One region of the Streptomyces sp. NPDC043738 genome, then DNA from elsewhere that is predicted to be linked to it. Evidence: riboswitches for the same ligand, from Rfam matches in the RefSeq annotation. Region 1 holds a riboswitch; each other region holds the start of a gene.
The links. Region 1 has a riboswitch for cobalamin ahead of metE (5-methyltetrahydropteroyltriglutamate--homocysteine S-methyltransferase). Riboswitches for the same ligand answer to the same signal wherever they lie in the genome.
Positions count from the first base shown of each region.

Region 1 (4,186 bases):
CATCGGCGGCCAGCTGAACCTGCTCGACGCCATCGACCGGCGCATCGACTTCACCAGTGCCGACGGCAAGGAGTACCGGCTCGCCGACCGCGACCGGCTCGCCACCATCGTCGTCCGACCGCGCGGCTGGCATCTCGACGAGGGGCACCTGGAGTTCGCCGGCGGACCGGTGCCCGCCGCGCTCGTCGACTTCGGCCTTTACTTCTTCCACTGCGCGCAGCGCCAGATCGACGCCGGCCACGGCCCGTACTTCTACCTGCCGAAGCTGGAGAACCGCTACGAGGCCCGGCTGTGGAACGACGTGTTCGTCCTCGCCCAGGAGCTGCTCGGCATCCCCCGCGGCACGATCCGCGCCACCGTGCTCATCGAGACGATCACCGCCGCCTTCGAGATGGAGGAGATCCTCCACGAGCTGCGCGAGCACAGCTCCGGCCTCAACGCCGGCCGCCGGGACTACCTGTTCAGCCTGATCAAGACCTTGGGGCACCGCACCGGCTTCCTGCTGCCGGACCGGGCGAAGGTGACCATGACCGCGCCCTTCCTTCGGGCGTACACCGAACTGCTGGTGCGCACCTGCCACAAGCGGGGCGCCCCTGCGATCGGAGGCATGGCGGCGCGGGTGCCGAGCAAAGACCCGGCCGCCGACGAGGCGACGCTGGCCAAGGTCCGGCTGGACAAGGAGCGCGAGGCCGAGGACGGCTTCGACGGCTCCTGGGTGGCCCACCCCGGCCTCGTCCCCCTGTGCCGCGAGGTGTTCGACGGCGTTCTCGGCGACCGGCCGCACCAGATCGACCGTACCCGCGACGACGTGGCGGTGAGCGCCGCGGACCTGCTCTCGGTGCGCCGCATCAGCGGTCCGCCCACGGCGGAGGGGATACGCGCCAACGTCGCCGTCGCCCTGCGCTACTTCGCCGCCTGGCTGCGCGGCCAGGGGGCGGTCGCCCTGTACGGCCTGATGGAGGACGCCGCCACCGCCGAGATCGCCCGCGTGCAGATCTGGCAGTGGCTGCGCCACCGGGTCGTCGACCGCGAGACGGTCCTGCGGCTGCTCGACGAGGAACTCGCCGCGCTCGGCGCCGAGTACCCGTGGGCAGACCTCGACGCGGTGCGGGATCTGTTCGAACGCAACGCGCTGGCCCGCGAGTTGCCGGGCTTCTTCACTCCGGACGCCTACTCCCGCCACCTCGTGCGGAATGGGGAGACCCGGTCATGAGCGCGGGCATCCGGCGCGTCGGGGTGGTCGGCGGCGGCCAGATGGGCGCGGGCATCGCCGAGGTGTGTGCGCGGGCCGGTCTCGACACCGTGGTCTGTGAGGCCGACGCCACGGCCGCCCGGGCCGCGCGGGAGCGGGTGGCCGCCTCGCTGGAACGCGCCGTCCAACGGGGGAAGCTGGAGCCGGCCGCGGCCCGACGGGCACTCGCCCGCCTGCGGTTCACCGGCAGCCTGGAGGACCTGGCCGACCGGCAGTTGGTCATCGAGGCCGTGGTCGAGAACGCCGACGCCAAGACGGAGGTGTTCGCCGCGCTGGACAAGATCGTCGAGGATCCCGGGGCGGTGCTGGCGACCAACACCTCCTCCCTCCCCGTCATGCGCCTGGGCATGGCCACCGGCCGCGCCGACCGGGTCGTGGGACTGCACTTCTTCAACCCCGTCCCGGTGCTGCCGCTGGTGGAGATCGTGACCTCCCTGCACACGGCCCCGGAAACGGTCACCCTCGTGGCGGAGTTCGCCACCGGCGTCCTGGGCAAAACGGTCGTGCGCTCCCAGGACCGGGCCGGCTTCGTCGTCAACGCGCTGCTCGTCCCGTATCTGCTCGCGGCGATCCGTATGGCGGAGTCGGGCTTCGCCACCGCAGCGGACATCGACACCGGCATGGAGCTGGGCTGCGCCCACCCCATGGGGCCGCTCAGACTCGCCGACCTGATCGGGCTGGACACCGTCGCCTCGATCGCCGAGTCGCTCTACGACGAGTTCAAGGAACCCCTCTACGCCCCTCCCCCGCTGCTCCAGCGGATGGTCGAGGCGGGGCTGCTGGGCCGCAAGGCCGGCCGGGGGTTCCACCAGTACGACCAGAACTGAGGGATCTGGTCCGGCCGGGCTGAGGGGCCCGGACCGCACCGCCGGTGGAGGGTTCCGGCGGCTGCTCACAGGAGGGCGGGAAACGCATGTGCGGCGTTTCCCGCCCTCGTCGTGCCTCACACCTGCCGACCGCGTGTCTCACCTCACCTTCCGAATGATCGACCTGGACGTACCGCATCACCGGACGGCCCTTAGGCTGACCAGTGCAGCTGGTTCGCCCCGTCCGCCAGGCGGGATGCGTCGCAAGAGGGAACCCGGTGGGAATCCGGGACTGCCCCGCAGCGGTGAGCGGGAACGACCGCCGTCATACGCACTGGGTCCGACGAGAGGGCCTGGGAAGCGACGGCCATTAGGTGTCCTCCCCCGTGAGGACGTGCCCGCGAGTCCGAAGACCTGCCATCTGCCCGGGTGCGAACGACTCGCATCCGGACATCCCGGTGACCTCGAGGGCGGGTCGGCGTACACACCAGGCGGAGCACCGCGCCATGCCGCGCGAGGTCGTACCGCCTGGTCTGCCACCCCTTCGCGCCTTCGTCCCGTCGCCGGGATCTCAGGGATTCGTCTCGCGAAGGAGATCTCCGTGAACACCAAGTCCGCGGCCGCGGCAGCACGGGCCACCGTGTACGGCTACCCGCGCCAGGGCCCCGACCGGGAACTGAAGAAGTCGATCGAGGGCTACTGGAAGGGCCGCGTCACCGCCGACGCCCTCCGCGCCACCGCCGCCGAACTGCGCCGCACCAGCTGGCAGCAGCTGGCCGGAGCCGGCCTCGACGAGGTTCCGACCGGCGACTTCTCGTACTACGACCACGTCCTGGACACCACCGTCATGGTCGGCGCGATCCCCGACCGCCACCGGGCCGCCGTCGCGGCCGATCCGCTCGACGGCTACTTCGCCATGGCGCGTGGCACGCAGGATGTCGCGCCACTGGAGATGACCAAGTGGTTCGACACCAACTACCACTACCTGGTGCCCGAGTTGGGCCCTGACACGACGTTCACCGCCGACTCCACCAAGCAGGTGACCGAGCTGACGGAGGCCCTGGCACTGGGTCTGACGGCCCGGCCGGTCCTGGTCGGTCCCGTCACCTATCTGCTGCTGGCCAAGCCCGCGCCCGGCGTGGCCGCCGGCTTCGACCCGCTGACCCTCCTGGACCGCCTGCTGCCCGTGTACGCCGAGGTCCTCGCCGATCTGCGCGCCGCCGGTGCCGAGTGGGTGCAGCTGGACGAGCCCGCCCTCGTCCAGGACCGCACCCCGGCCGAGCTCCACAGCGCCGCCCGCGCCTACCGCGAACTCGGCGCCCTCACCGACCGGCCCCAGCTGCTCGTCGCCTCCTACTTCGACCGCCTGGGCGATGCCCTGCCCGTACTGGCCAAGGCTCCGGTCGAGGGGCTCGCGCTGGACTTCACCGAAGCCGCCGCCGCCAACCTGGAGGCGCTTGCGGCCGTCGGCGGACTGCCGGGCAGGCGACTGGTCGCCGGCGTCGTCAACGGCCGCAACATCTGGGTCAACGACCTGGAGAAGTCCCTCGCCACGCTCGGCACCCTCCTCGGCCTGGCCGACCGGGTCGATGTGTCGGCCTCCTGCTCACTGCTGCACGTGCCCCTCGACGCGGCGGCCGAGCGGGACATCGAACCGCAGGTCCTGCGCTGGCTCGCGTTCGCCCGTCAGAAGACGGCCGAGATCGTCACCCTCGCCAAGGGCCTGACCCGCGGCACCGGCGCCATCACCGCCCAACTGGCCGCGAACCGGGCCGCCCTGGCTTCCCGGGCCCACTCCCCCATCACCCACGACCCGGCCGTCCGCACCCGGACCGCCGCGATCACCGAGAGCGACGCCCGCCGCTCGCAGCCCTACGCCGAACGGACCACGGCCCAACGCGCCCACCTGCGCCTGCCGTTGCTGCCGACCACGACCATCGGCTCCTTCCCGCAGACCGGCGAACTGCGCACCGCACGGGCCGACCTGCGCGCGGGCCGGATCGACACGGCCGGGTACGAGGAGCGGATCAAGGCCGAGATCCAGGAGGTGCTCGCCTTCCAGGAGAAGGCCGGTCTGGACGTCCTCGTCCACGGCGAGGCCGAACGCAACGACATGGTCCAGTACTTC
Region 1 covers NZ_JBWKCJ010000007.1:87,348-91,533, forward strand. Annotated here, with positions in the region: gene aceB (malate synthase A) at 1-1,213, shown strand, start outside; gene AC0680_RS12235 (3-hydroxybutyryl-CoA dehydrogenase) at 1,210-2,079, shown strand; cobalamin riboswitch at 2,273-2,494, shown strand; gene metE (5-methyltetrahydropteroyltriglutamate--homocysteine S-methyltransferase) at 2,660-4,186, shown strand, end outside.

Region 2 (4,186 bases), on a different contig from region 1:
ACCGACTCAAGCGGCACCGCGCGGTCGCCACGAGATACGACAAACTCGCCGTCCGCTACGAATCAACTGTGCTGGTCGCAGTCCTCAACGAGTGGCTGTGACCAGCACTTTCACAACACGCCCTAGGGCCTGCCCCATCGGACACCCCTGGCCCAGCCGGTAGGTGTCCTCGAGTTCCTGCCGGGCGCCAGGCGGCGGCGCATCCGTGACCTGGCGGCCTCCTTCCCCGAGCCATCGGCCTGGTGGCCCGGCCTCTCCTGTCAAGGAGCAGGTTCGAATCCTGTCGTGCCCACCAGTGGTGGACCGCGAGGTCAGTGGCCCCCGACTCGGTTGAGTCGGGGGCCGTTTTCGTGCCCGGTGGCGGTGGGGTGGCGCGGGTGGGAGCGCTCCGGGGGCTGCTGGGGGGACTGCTGGGGGGCTGTTGTTTGTGGTGTGTGGGGGTGTATCGTCGGTTGTAGTTTGAACTTTCAAGTAAGTGTGGCGAATGATCCACGCGGTGTCGTGGTGGAAGATCGGAGAGCGGGTTCATGGCCGTACGACGGCTCAATCACGCGGTGTTGTACGTCCGGGACGTGGCGCGGGCTGTTGCTTTTTACGGTGAGGCGCTGGGGCTCACCGTGGATGTGGAGATACCGGGGCGGGCGGCCTTCCTCAGTGCGCCCGGCTCGCTGAACGATCACGACCTGGGGCTGTTCGCGGTGGGGGCGGACGCGCCGGGGCCGGAGACCGGACGGGTCGGGCTGTACCACCTGGCCTGGGAGGTCGGCACGCTCGGCGAACTCGCCGCGACCGAGGCGCGGCTCGGTGAGCGCGGCGCACTGGTCGGCGCCACCGACCACCTCGTCTCCAAGTCCCTGTACGCCAAGGACCCGGACGGCAACGAGTTCGAGGTGATGTGGCGGGTTCCGCGGGAGGACTGGCCGGGGCCGGAGGAGGCGGACCGGCTGCGGCCGCTGGATCTGGCGGTGGCGCTCAGGCGCTGGGGGCCGGACCTGGTGACGGGCGCCGCGGCCGGCTCGGCCACGTGAGGTGAGGCGCGGCCCGCGCGCCGTGCCTCAGGAGTCCGACGCCGCTGCCGCCCGCTCTGCCGCCTTCGCCCGGTCTGCCGCCTCCGCGCGCTGCGCCCAGCGCTTCTCCACGCCGCTCAGTCGCCAGTACGCCAGCGCCGCGGCCCACACCACGACGAACAGGCCGACGATGATGAAGCCGACATTGTCGAGGTCGAGGGTGGAGATCCAGCCGGTCAGCGGGTCGTCGAGGGCGAGTTTGTCGTGCAGCACGGTCACCAGCTCGATCGTGCCGATGAAGAAGGCGACGGCGATCGACAGTCCGGTGATGGTGAGGTTGTAGTAGACCTTGCGCACCGGGTTGGAGAACGCCCACTGGTAGGCGAAGTTCATGAACGTGCCGTCGAGGGTGTCGAACAGGCTCATCCCGGCGGCGAACAGCAGCGGCAGGCACAGGATCGCGTACCACGGCACGCCGGCCGCGGCGCCGCTGCCCGCCATCACCATCAGGGTCACCTCGGTCGCGGTGTCGAAGCCGAGCCCGAAGAGGAAGCCGAGCGGGAACATCTGGCCGGGGCGCGAGATCGAGCGGGTGAAGCGTCCCAGGAAGCGGTTCATGAAGCCGCGCGAATCGAGGCGCTGCTCCAGCTCGGCCTCGTCGTACCGGCCGTCGCGCATACCGCGGAAGACCCGCCAGATCCCGGCCAGCGCGATGAGGTTGAGGGCGGCGATGAGGTAGAGGAACGTCCCCGAGACCGTGGTGCCGATGGTGCCGAGGATCTGGTGGGTACGGGATTCGTCGTTGAGCAGGGTGCCCGCGAGCTGGGCGCCGCCCGCCACCAGGGCGGCCATCGCGACCACCACGCTGGAGTGGCCGAGCGCGAACCAGAAGCCCACCGAGACCGGCCGCTTGCCGTCGGCCATCAACTTGCGGGTGGTGTTGTCGATCGCGGCGATGTGGTCGGCATCGAAGGCGTGCCGCATGCCGAGGGTGTATGCGGTGATGCCGAGTCCGGCGCCGAAGACCTGGCTGCCCACGGAGTAGTGGTGCGGGACGACGAGCAGGAAGAGCACGCCGAAGGCGACGACGTGCAGGCCGGCTATGACGGCCATCAGGCCGGCGGTACGGAGGGTGTCCTGCCGGCGCCAGCGGAACGCGGCGGGGGCAGGGGTGTTCGGGGTATCGGTGGACAGGGCCATCCGGCGGTCACGCTCCAGCACCTCGTGGATCAGTTCGTGAGATGCCGTGGCCGGTCTCCTGGCTTACGGGTGCACGCGTCCGTCCCCGCCTTCCCGGCCGCGGGCTGCGGTCAGTGGCGCCGTACGCGCGCCGTGCGCATACGGAAAGGGCTGGAAACTCCCCGATCACAGTGGCGAGGGCCGCTCCGGCCTGGGACACAAGGTCCGGCACCGGTCTTCCCGAACACCACGGCTCGATCACTCTATCTGCCGAGGAGGGCGGGTGTGCCGAGGAGGACGGGGGGAGGTGCGGGCCAGTGGCAGTGGACTCGCGGCCGGTGGTCGCCGGGAGGGCCGGCGCTCCGCTTCGGGGTCGGTGGGCCAGGGACGCCGGGTCAGTAGTCCAAGGACGAGAGGAAGGCGTGCAGTTCGCGGTCGAAGAGCCCGGTGTTCTCCAGATTGACCATATGGGCCGCGCCCGGTATTCGGACTCTTCGGGCGCCGGGGACGGCCAGCGCTATGGCATGGGCGTTGGCGGAGATGTCCGCACTGTCGAGGTCGCCGTCGAACACGACCGTCGGCACCCGGATCTCGCCCAGGCGGTCCGCGGCCCCGACCTCAAGGGGCATCCCGGCGCCCAGCCCATCGGCATGCACCTCCACATTGGCCGCGGCCGAGGCGCGCATCCGCTCGCGGAACCCCGGGTGCACGGCGGATGGTTCGCGATGCGGACCGTCCACCCACATCCGCAGGAAGTGCTCGACATAGCGATCCGCGCCGTCCGGTGCGCCGATGGCCGCGACCTGCTCCTTGATGTGCTCCAGCACGAAGGGGTCGGTGAAGGGGCGGCCGCTGATGCCGGGGGAGGCGAGCGCGAGGGCCGTCACCCGGTCCGGGTGGGCTATCGCGGTGTCGAGGGCGACCCGCGAACCGTGTGAGAGGCCGACGAGGACGGCGCTGGGGGCGTCGAGCGCGTCCAGGAGGGTGCACAGGTCGTCGTGGTTGGCGTAGTCCCCGTCCACCGTGGAGGACAGGCCGTGGCCGCGGAAGTCGTAGCGGATCGCGCGGAGGCCGGAGTTCACCAGCCAGGTGAACTGTTCGTCCCACATGTGCTGGTCGAGCATGCCGCCGTGCAGCAGTACCACCGCGGGGCCCGAGCCGGCCGTCTCATAGAACAGCTCGCCGTCGTCGACCGGCACGAGGCCGTTGTCGACCTCGGACCAGTCGGTGATTGCTCGGGTCATGCTCCGGACCGTCCTTTGTGCGTGGAGTGCGTGGAGTGCGTGGGGGATGGGGGCGGGTGGGGTGATTGGGGTTGGTCAGGCGAGCTTTGTGACGTTGTTGGTGGTGGTGGCGTGTGTGTTGTTTCTGTTTTTGATGCCGGTGTTGTCGTTACTGCCGCTGGTGTCAGTTTTATCCGGTGGACTGTGTGAGCCGTTCGCCAGGTGCCGGAATTCCTCACCGAGTCGGTCGAGCACGTGCAGGGCCGTGCGGACGTCCTCGGCGGGCAGGTCGGCCAGCCGCTGTCGCAGCTCCCTCGCCTCGAACTCCTGGATCCCGCGTATCGCCGCCGCGCCCTCGGTGGTGAGCTCGATCAGGGAAGAGCGGCGGTGTGCGGGGTTGGGGGCCGTCACGACCAGGCCCAGCTCCGCGGCGTGGTTCACCCAGCGCTGCACCGGCTGTCTGTCGAGCCCCATCGAACGGGCCAACTGCGGCACGGTCCTGGGCCCTTCGCTGCGCAGGGCGTCCAGCAGCGCGTGTTCACCGGCGGTCATGCCCGTGCCCGTCAGCTCGCGCTCCACCGCGCGGACGACCGTCCGGTGCAGCGGCCATAGGCGTCTGATGACGCCGTACAGCAGGTCCTCGGCGGTAGTGGGTCCATCGGCGCCCACCCTGTCGGCGTCGCGCGCGGTGGAACTGTGCGCTCCGGCGCCGTTTTCGCCGGTGTCATGCTCTGCGGCATCCCCCTCATTGACACTCATGATGTCATGATGACATCG
Region 2 covers NZ_JBWKCJ010000018.1:141,059-145,244, forward strand. Annotated here, with positions in the region: one part of gene AC0680_RS23520 (IS5 family transposase) at 1-101, shown strand, start outside; gene AC0680_RS23525 (VOC family protein) at 528-1,028, shown strand; gene nicT (Nickel transporter NicT) at 1,056-2,207, opposite strand; cobalamin riboswitch at 2,239-2,453, opposite strand; gene AC0680_RS23535 (alpha/beta fold hydrolase) at 2,582-3,430, opposite strand; gene AC0680_RS23540 (MarR family winged helix-turn-helix transcriptional regulator) at 3,506-4,168, opposite strand.
Region 2: another riboswitch for cobalamin. It lies ahead of nicT (Nickel transporter NicT); the one in region 1 lies ahead of metE (5-methyltetrahydropteroyltriglutamate--homocysteine S-methyltransferase).

Region 3 (4,186 bases), on a different contig from region 1:
TCATGCCTTGTCATCCTCCACGTCGCCGGCCCGATCCGTCCCATGCGTACCCCTCATGGCGCCCCCGGAGGCACGAACGGCAGCCCCTCCGGCACCCCTTCCTCGATCAGCCGCCACAGCGCGTCCGTGTCCGCGTGCTCCTCGATCAGATCGCCCAGCCGGTCCAGCTGCTCCTCGCGCAGCGCGGCGAAGCGGGTGTCGGGGGCCGGCACGAAGGCCCGCCCCGCGTCGGCCGCCACCCGCCGCAGGAACGCCCGGCGGAAGCCGTCGCTCTCCAGCGAGCCGTGCCAGTGCGTGCCCCACACGGAGCCGACCCGGCAGCCGTCCAGGCCGTGCCCTTCGTCATCGGAGAAGAACGCCTCGCCGCCGGTCACTTCGGCGACGCCGTGGTGGATCTCGTACCCCTCCACCGGCTCGCCCAGCGCCCGCCCGGCCGGCCGCGCGAGGGTCTTCTCCGCCGCGAACCGCACCCGTACGGGCAGCAGCCCCAGCCCCTCGACCGTGCCCGCCTTCGACTCGACCTCGTCCTCGATGCGCTCGCCCAGCATCTGGAAGCCGCCACAGACGCCCAGCACCGGGCGGCCCTCGGCGGCCCGGCGGGCGATCGCGTCCGCCAGGCCGCGCTCGCGCAGCCACGCAAGCGCCCGCACCGTGCCCCGGGTCCCCGGCAGCACCACCAGATCCGCGTCGGCCAGCTCCTCGGCCCGGTCCACGAACCGCACCACCACGCCCGGTTCGGCGGCCAGCGCGTCCACGTCCGTGAAGTTCGACATCAGCGGTACGGCGGCGACCGCGACCCGCAGCACATCGGCGCCGTGCGGCGGCGCCACCACGCTTTCGCGCACCGTGCCGCGCAGAGACACCCGCAGGCCGTCCTCCTCGTCGATGCCCAGCCCGTGCGCGAAGGGCAGCACGCCCAGCGTCGGCCGCCCGCTCAGGCGCCGCATCATCTCCAGGCCGGGCTCCAACAGCGTCACATCGCCCCGGAACTTGTTGACGAGGTACCCCGCCACCAGCGCCTGGTCCTCCTTCGACAGCAGCGCGGTGGTGCCGAAGAAGGACGCGAACACCCCGCCGCGGTCGATGTCGCCGACCACGACGACCGGTATCCGGGCGGCCCGGGCGATGCCCATGTTGACGATGTCGGTGCGCCGCAGGTTGATCTCGGCGGGGCTGCCGGCGCCCTCGCAGATCACCGCGTCATGGGTACGCCGCAGCTCGGCCAGGCAGTCGGTCACCGTGCCGAGCAACTGCTCCTGCCGGCCCGCGTGGTAGCCACGGGCACTGAGCTCACCGACCGGCTTGCCCAGCAGCACCACCTGGCTGCTGCGGTCGCCGCCCGGCTTGAGCAGCACGGGGTTCATCAGCGCGGTCGGCTCCACCCGCGCCGCGGCGGCCTGCATCGCCTGGGCCCGGCCGATCTCCGCGCCCTCGCGCGTGACGAACGAGTTCAGCGACATGTTCTGCGCCTTGAAGGGCGCCACGCGCACGCCCTGCCGTACCAGCCAGCGGCAGATTCCCGCCGTCACCACGCTCTTGCCGGCGTCCGACGTCGTACCGGCCACCAACAGGCCCCCGCCGACGGTCCCGCCGGACGCCTTGCTCCGCCCGTTCACCGGCTCTTCCTCCCGCTCCCGCGGCGCGCCGCCGCGCTCCTGTGCCGCACCGCGCCCGCCACCAGCCGTCCTGCCACCGTCGTCGCCAGCGCCAGCGCGCTCACCTTCCGCGACAGCCGTACCGCCCGCTCGATGTCGCCGGCCGCGACCGGCCGCGCCCCGCCGTTGAGCACCGGGCGGTGCTCGACCCGCCCGCCGTACGCCAGCGTGCCGCCCAGCCGTACGCCCAGCGCACCCGCGAACGACGCCTCCACCGGGCCCGCGTTGGGGCTCGGGTGCGCCCCGCCGTCGGCCCGCCAGGCCCGCAGCGCGCCGCGCCGGTCGGGGCCGGCGAGCACGGCCAGGGTGGCGGTCAGCCGGGAGCCGGGCCAGCCGGCGAGGTCGTCGAGCCGGGCCGAGGCCCAGCCGAAGCGGCGGTAGCGCGGCGACTTGTGACCCACCATCGCGTCCAGCGTGTTCACCGCACGGAACGCCACCAGGCCGGGCACCCCGCCGAGCGCGCCCCACACCAGGGCACCCACCACCGCGTCCGAGGTGTTCTCGGCGACCGACTCCACCACCGCGCGGGCCAACTGAGGCCCGTCCAGCGCCTGCGGATCACGCCCGCACAGATGCGGCAGCCGCTCCCGGGCCACGTCCAGGTCGCCCGCCGTGAGCGCCCCGCCGACGGCCCGTGCCTCCCGGCCCAGCGAGGTGCCGCCCAGCACGGCCCAGACCGTCGCCGCGGTCAGCGCGACGCGGGCCCCGCGGGAGCGTCCCGCGGCGCGCCGCAGCAGGGCGGCCCCGGCGGCCGCACCGCCCGCGCACAGCACGGCATGTGCCGCGCCGTACCCGCGGTGGTCGCGCCACAGCCGGCGCTCCACGGCGCCCGCGGCCCGGCCGAACGCGGCCACCGGATGGCCGCGCCGCGGATCCGCCGCGATCAGGTCGGCGAGAAAGCCCAGGGCCGCGCCGCACGCGTATCCCGCGTGTTCGCCGCGCATCGGGTCAGGCCGCCGTCAGGCCTCGAAGGGGCCCTGCGGGGCCGTGCAGTGGTGCTCTCGAAGGGCGGCCGGGCATGGCGGTATGTCCTCACTCAGGGTCCGCGCCCTGGCTCGACGTGACGGCGACAGGAGTCTCCTGGCTCCCGGATCGGCGTGGCCCCCGGCCTTCCAGTCCTGGTACGCCGTCAGGCGTACGCGAGGCGGACCGTGGCCTTCGCTGGAGGAACGCTCCCCGGTGACAGTGGCGGGACCGCGCCGGATTCTCACCGGACTTCCTCATCTGTCGCCGATTGGCTCCGGCAGTCCACCACGCCCTGCGAAGGCCCGTCAACTCACCCTTGACCTGCGACGCTGCCCCGTGGCACGCGCTGTGGCACACGCCACAGGGTGGCGGCCGCGTCACAGACGGTTGCCTGTGCCCCTGATCCCACGTCACTATCAGTTGCACGGTGGCGAAGGGGCCGCCGGAAGGGGGCTGGGGGATGCCGGAGAGCGCCGGTCATCACGAGATCCGCATCAGGATCACGGGGACGAACAATCCGCAGCAGGACATCGACGACCTCCAGGTGTGGCTGGAGCGCGAACCGTGGCTGAGCCGCCGGGAACACGCCTGGGAGCAGCGGCCGCGCCCCGCCCACGAAGCGGCCGGCACCGGCGGTGCCGACCCGGCCGGACCGGGCGACATGGCCGTGGGAGTGGACGACCTGATCCTGGTGATCGTCGGCGCGGTCGCCGCCGAGGTCACCAAGGGGCTGGGCATCGCCCTGCGCGAGTGGCTGCGGCGCCGCAAGGAGGAGCGGGCCGAGGGCGAGGCGCCCGCCGTCGACGCCGGCACGGGCGGTGAGCTGCAGGCGGTCGGCGACACCGAACGCCCCGATCCGGGCGGACCGACGCGCGGGGGCGGCACCGGCGAGGGCTGACCCGGATGTCCGAATACGACGCGCGGGGAAAGATCAACCGGGCGCTGCTGGTCTGTGTCCACGACTACACCACGCTGACCGGCCTGCCCGCGGTGGAGGACAACGCCCCCGAGTTGCGGCGGGCACTGACCGCCACCGACCTGTTCACCGCCGACGAGGTCACGGTCTGCCGCCCCACGGAGCCCTGGGAGCTGGGACAGGCCCTCAAGACCGCCGCCGACGAGGCGCGCGGTCTGCTGCTGGTGCACTTCTCCGGCCACGGCCGGGTCCGCAGCGACGGCGGCGATCTGCAGCTGATGGTCGGCGCCTCCGTGCCCCGGCAGAGCCACACCACCGTCTCCTGGCAGGACATGGTGCTCTCCTGCCTCGACAACGCACGGGCCGAGCGCATCGTGATCGTCCTGGAGTGCTGCTACGCCGGCAACGCCGACGGAGCCTTCCACTCCCTGCGCAAGCCCATGTCGCTGCTGATGGCCGCCCAGCCCAACCGCCGGATCTTCAGCGGCGACGAACCGGCCGGCGGCAGCCTCTTCACCCGGGCCATGGTGGAGGTCCTCGAACACGGCATCCCCGGGCGGCGCTTCGTCGCCTTCGAGGACCTCGTACGGGAGCTGCGCACCCGGCTCGCCGACGAGCGGACCCCGATGGGCGACGTCTGGGAGCCGCG
Region 3 covers NZ_JBWKCJ010000028.1:68,014-72,199, reverse strand. Annotated here, with positions in the region: gene AC0680_RS29725 (putative cobaltochelatase) at 1-4, opposite strand, end outside; gene AC0680_RS29720 (cobyric acid synthase) at 54-1,616, opposite strand; gene AC0680_RS29715 (cobalamin biosynthesis protein) at 1,613-2,599, opposite strand; cobalamin riboswitch at 2,729-2,877, opposite strand; gene AC0680_RS29710 (hypothetical protein) at 3,082-3,519, shown strand; gene AC0680_RS29705 (caspase family protein) at 3,525-4,186, shown strand, end outside.
Region 3: another riboswitch for cobalamin. It lies ahead of AC0680_RS29715 (cobalamin biosynthesis protein); the one in region 1 lies ahead of metE (5-methyltetrahydropteroyltriglutamate--homocysteine S-methyltransferase).

Region 4 (4,186 bases), on a different contig from region 1:
CTGGTTCCACCGCTGGGCGCTGCTGACCGGCTGGGCGGCCGGCATGCTCTACGGCACGCTCGCGGCGTACGGCGTCGCCAGCCCGACCCAGGCCCACTTCGGCGGCTCCAGCAAGGAGATCCCCGGCATCGGCGAGATCGGCTACATCGGCCTGACCGCCTTCGTCCTGAACGTCGTGGTGACGGTCGTGCTGACGTTCGCCCTGAAGGCCATGAAGGCCCCTGAGGGCGTCGACGAGACCAGCCCCGGCGACTACACCGCGGACGCCGGCGACGAGGGCGTCTCGGCGGAGCTGCCGCCTGCTACGGCGGGGGCACCGGCGGGGCACTGACGCCACCGGCTCGCTTGCGGCTACGGGCCGTCGCGCTCCTCCTGGGCGCGGCGGCCCGTTCGCTTGTCGGAGGTGGGGCGGTCAGTCCGCCCAGTCCTTCAGAGCCTCGGTTTCAAGGGTGATGTTCACCGGGTCGGGCAGAAGCAGGGGCTTGCCGTAGGGAACGGTGTTGACCGTCTCGTAGCGGACCCCGTCAGGCTGGCTGTGGACCAATACCTCGCAAGCTTGCCGGTCGATCAGCAGATAGAGCGGGATACCGGTCTCCGCATAGGCGCGAGGCTTCTCCACCCTGTCGCGCTGATGGGTGTCGGAGTCGTGGGAGGTCACCTCGACGACCATGAGTACGGCATCGGGGTCTGCCCACTCGCCCGAGACGTTGAAGGCGTCCATGTGTGCGAGCGTGCCGTCCGGCCGGGCGCGGCCTGCGCGGTACTCCTGCACCTTGAGACCTTGGTCGGGGTTGAGCCAGAGTTCGGGCCGCTGCTGCAAACAGATGCGCGTCAGCCACTGAATGATGCGCCCGTGGGCCCCGTCCGGCATCGGCTTGCTCCTGACCTTCCCGTCGATGAATTCCAGCCGAGCGCCTTTCTCCAGGCGGCTGAGTATCCGGGCGGCCTCTTCGAAGTGCTCCGTCTCCATGACGTGTGGCCGGTCGGCAAGCGCGGTCATCGGGCCTTCTCCTTCTTCCAACGGGCGGAGCAGGGAGGTGCGGAACCGACGATAGCCGAGCCCGCCGACACCCACCCCGCCGTCGGCCCCGCCCCCCACACTTGACCCCATGGACATCACGATCAGGCCCGTGCGCCAGGCGGAGTTCGGTGCGGTCGGGGAGTTGCTGGTGGCGGTCTATCTGGCCGATGGGCTGCTGGTATCCGGGGAGCGCGACGCCTACGCGGCGAAGCTGCGGGAGGTGGCGGAACGGGCGGAGCAGGCCGAGGTGTTGGTGGCCGTGGAGGGGCCGGACGAGCGGGTGGTGGGGACGGTCACCTTCTCCGCGTACGGGAGTCCGTATGCGGAGCTGGCGGGGCCCGGGGAGGGCGAGTTCCGGATGCTCGCGGTGCGGCCCGAGGGGCGCGGACGAGGGGTCGGGGAGGCGTTGGTGGCGGCGTGTCTGGAGCGGGCGCGGGCACTCGGGCTGAGCGGCATGGTGCTGTCCACGCCGCGGCACGTACTGCCCGCGCACCGGCTCTACCGCAGGCTGGGGTTCGCGCGCGCGGAAGAGCGGGACTGGGAACCGGTACCGGGGATCACTCTCTGGGCGTTCGCGCGGGACGTGGCCTGAAAGGCGCTCCAGGCCCGGCCTGAGGGCCGTTCCGGGCGCTCCCCCGCCCCCTGGCACTTCGCACACCTGTCGGAGTGGTATGAGGTGGCGACACAAGATGTGGGGGTGCACGCGGGGAGCAGCACAAGATGTATGCTCGTCCTCGCTGTCGCCGCAGGGGAATCCGGTGGGAATCCGGAACTGTCCCGCAACGGTGTAAGAGCGCGCCCAGTGGCCCGATGAGGGCCCTGCCGCGCGCCCGTGAAGTCCGAGGACCTGCCGACGGTACGCCCGCACCGCCATCGGTGCGGACGTCGATACGTCCGGGCCCCGAGGGTTGGGCCGGTGGACGCCGCGCGGTGTGCCCGCGCACCCCTGGCCGTCACGGGGTGCCGCACGCGCGCGTGCGGCCGTCGCGCCCCGCCCCTCCTGGCCCCCGCCGAGTGAGGGAGAGCATCACGTGACCATCGCGCCAACGGAACCCGCGTCAGACGCCGAGGTCGTGCAGCCTGCGGTGACCACGCCCGCCGGCGGTCCGGGCGAGGCCGGGCAGGACGGTCCGGGCGTCGCGCTGCTGCGCACCCTGACGAAGCTGACCGAGGACCTGACCGCGACCGACCCCGGCAAGGTGGCCGCCGCCGCCCTGCGCGGCCGGTACGAGGGCGCGGGCGAGTCCGAACTGCGGTCGCTGGCCATCGAGGCCGCGGCCGGGCTGATCGGTGACGAGCCGCAGTACTCCAAGCTCGCCGCGCGGCTGCTCACCCTCTCGATCTCGGAGGAGGCGGCCGAACAGGGGGCGGTCGCCTTCTCCGCCTCCGTCGAAGTCGGCCACCGCGAGGGGCTGATCGCCGACGAGACCGCGGAGTTCGTACGGACCCACGCCGCCCGGCTGGACGCCCTGGTCGACCAGGCGCTCGCCGACGGGGCCGACGACCGGTTCGGGTACTTCGGGCTGCGCACGCTGCACTCGCGCTACCTGCTGCGCCACCCCACCACCCGCCAGGTCGTCGAGACGCCCCAGCACTTCCTGCTGCGGGTGGCCTGCGGCCTCGCCGAGGACGGCAGCGAGCGCGCCCTGGACGACGTCGCCGAGCTGTACGGCCTCACCAGCTCGCTGTCGTACCTGCCCTCCTCCCCCACGCTGTTCAACTCCGGCACCCGCCACCCGCAGATGTCGTCCTGCTACCTGCTGGACTCGCCGCTGGACGAGCTGGACTCGATCTACGACCGCTACCACCAGGTGGCGCGGCTGTCCAAGCACGCCGGTGGCATCGGCCTGTCCTACTCCCGTATCCGCGCCCGCGGTTCGCTGATCCGCGGCACCAACGGGCACTCCAACGGCATCGTGCCCTTCCTGCGCACCCTGGACGCCTCGGTCGCGGCCGTGAACCAGGGCGGCCGGCGCAAGGGCGCCGCCTGCGTCTACCTGGAGACCTGGCACGCCGACATCGAGGAGTTCCTGGAGCTGCGCGACAACACCGGTGAGGAGGCCCGCCGCACCCACAACCTGAACATCGCGCACTGGATCCCGGACGAGTTCATGCGCCGGGTGGAGGCGGACGCCGACTGGTCGCTGTTCTCCCCCTCGGACGCCCCGGAGCTGGTGGACCTGTGGGGCGAGGAGTTCGACGCCGCCTACCGCAGGGCCGAGGCCGAGGGCCGGGCGCTCAAGCAGATCCCGGCCCGGGTGCTGTACTCCCGCATGATGCGCACCCTGGCGCAGACCGGCAACGGCTGGATGACGTTCAAGGACGCCGCCAACCGCACCGCCAACCAGACCGCCGAGCCCGGCCAGGTCGTGCACTCCTCCAACCTGTGCACGGAGATCCTGGAGGTGACCGACGACGGGGAGACCGCGGTCTGCAACCTGGGGTCGGTCAACCTCGCCGCCCACCTGGGCAACGAGGCCGCCGGCTGGGAGGAGGCGATGGACTGGGAGAAGCTGGACGCCACGGTCCGTACCGCCGTCACCTTCCTCGACCGGGTCGTGGACATCAACTTCTACCCGACCGAGCAGGCCGGGGCCTCCAACTCCCGCTGGCGCCCGGTGGGTCTGGGCCTGATGGGCCTGCAGGACGTCTTCTTCCGGCTGCGGCTGCCCTTCGACTCGGCCGAGGCGCGGGAGCTGTCGACCCGGATCTCCGAGCGGATCATGCTCGCCGCGTACGAGGCGTCCGCCGCTCTCGCCGAGCGGCACGGCCCGCACCCGGCCTGGTCGGCGACCCGCACCGCCCGCGGTGTGCTGCACCCCGACCACTACCCCAACGCCGAGCCCCGCTGGGCGGACCGCTGGGCGGCGCTGCGCACCAGGATCGCCACGACCGGGATGCGCAACTCGCTGCTGCTGGCGATCGCGCCGACCGCGACCATCGCCTCGATCGCGGGCGTGTACGAGTGCATCGAGCCGCAGGTCTCCAACCTCTTCAAGCGCGAGACGCTGTCGGGTGAGTTCCTCCAGGTCAACGCGTATCTGATCGAGGAGCTCAAGGCCCTGGGGCTGTGGGACGCGCGGACCCGTGACGCGCTGCGCGAGGCGAACGGCTCGGTGCAGGACGTCGACTGGATCCCCGAGGAGGTCCGGGCGCTGTACCGCA
Region 4 covers NZ_JBWKCJ010000040.1:23,464-27,649, reverse strand. Annotated here, with positions in the region: gene mctP (monocarboxylate uptake permease MctP) at 1-331, shown strand, start outside; gene AC0680_RS34340 (Uma2 family endonuclease) at 413-1,000, opposite strand; gene AC0680_RS34335 (GNAT family N-acetyltransferase) at 1,110-1,613, shown strand; cobalamin riboswitch at 1,740-1,890, shown strand; gene AC0680_RS34330 (ribonucleoside-diphosphate reductase subunit alpha) at 2,053-4,186, shown strand, end outside.
Region 4: another riboswitch for cobalamin. It lies ahead of AC0680_RS34330 (ribonucleoside-diphosphate reductase subunit alpha); the one in region 1 lies ahead of metE (5-methyltetrahydropteroyltriglutamate--homocysteine S-methyltransferase).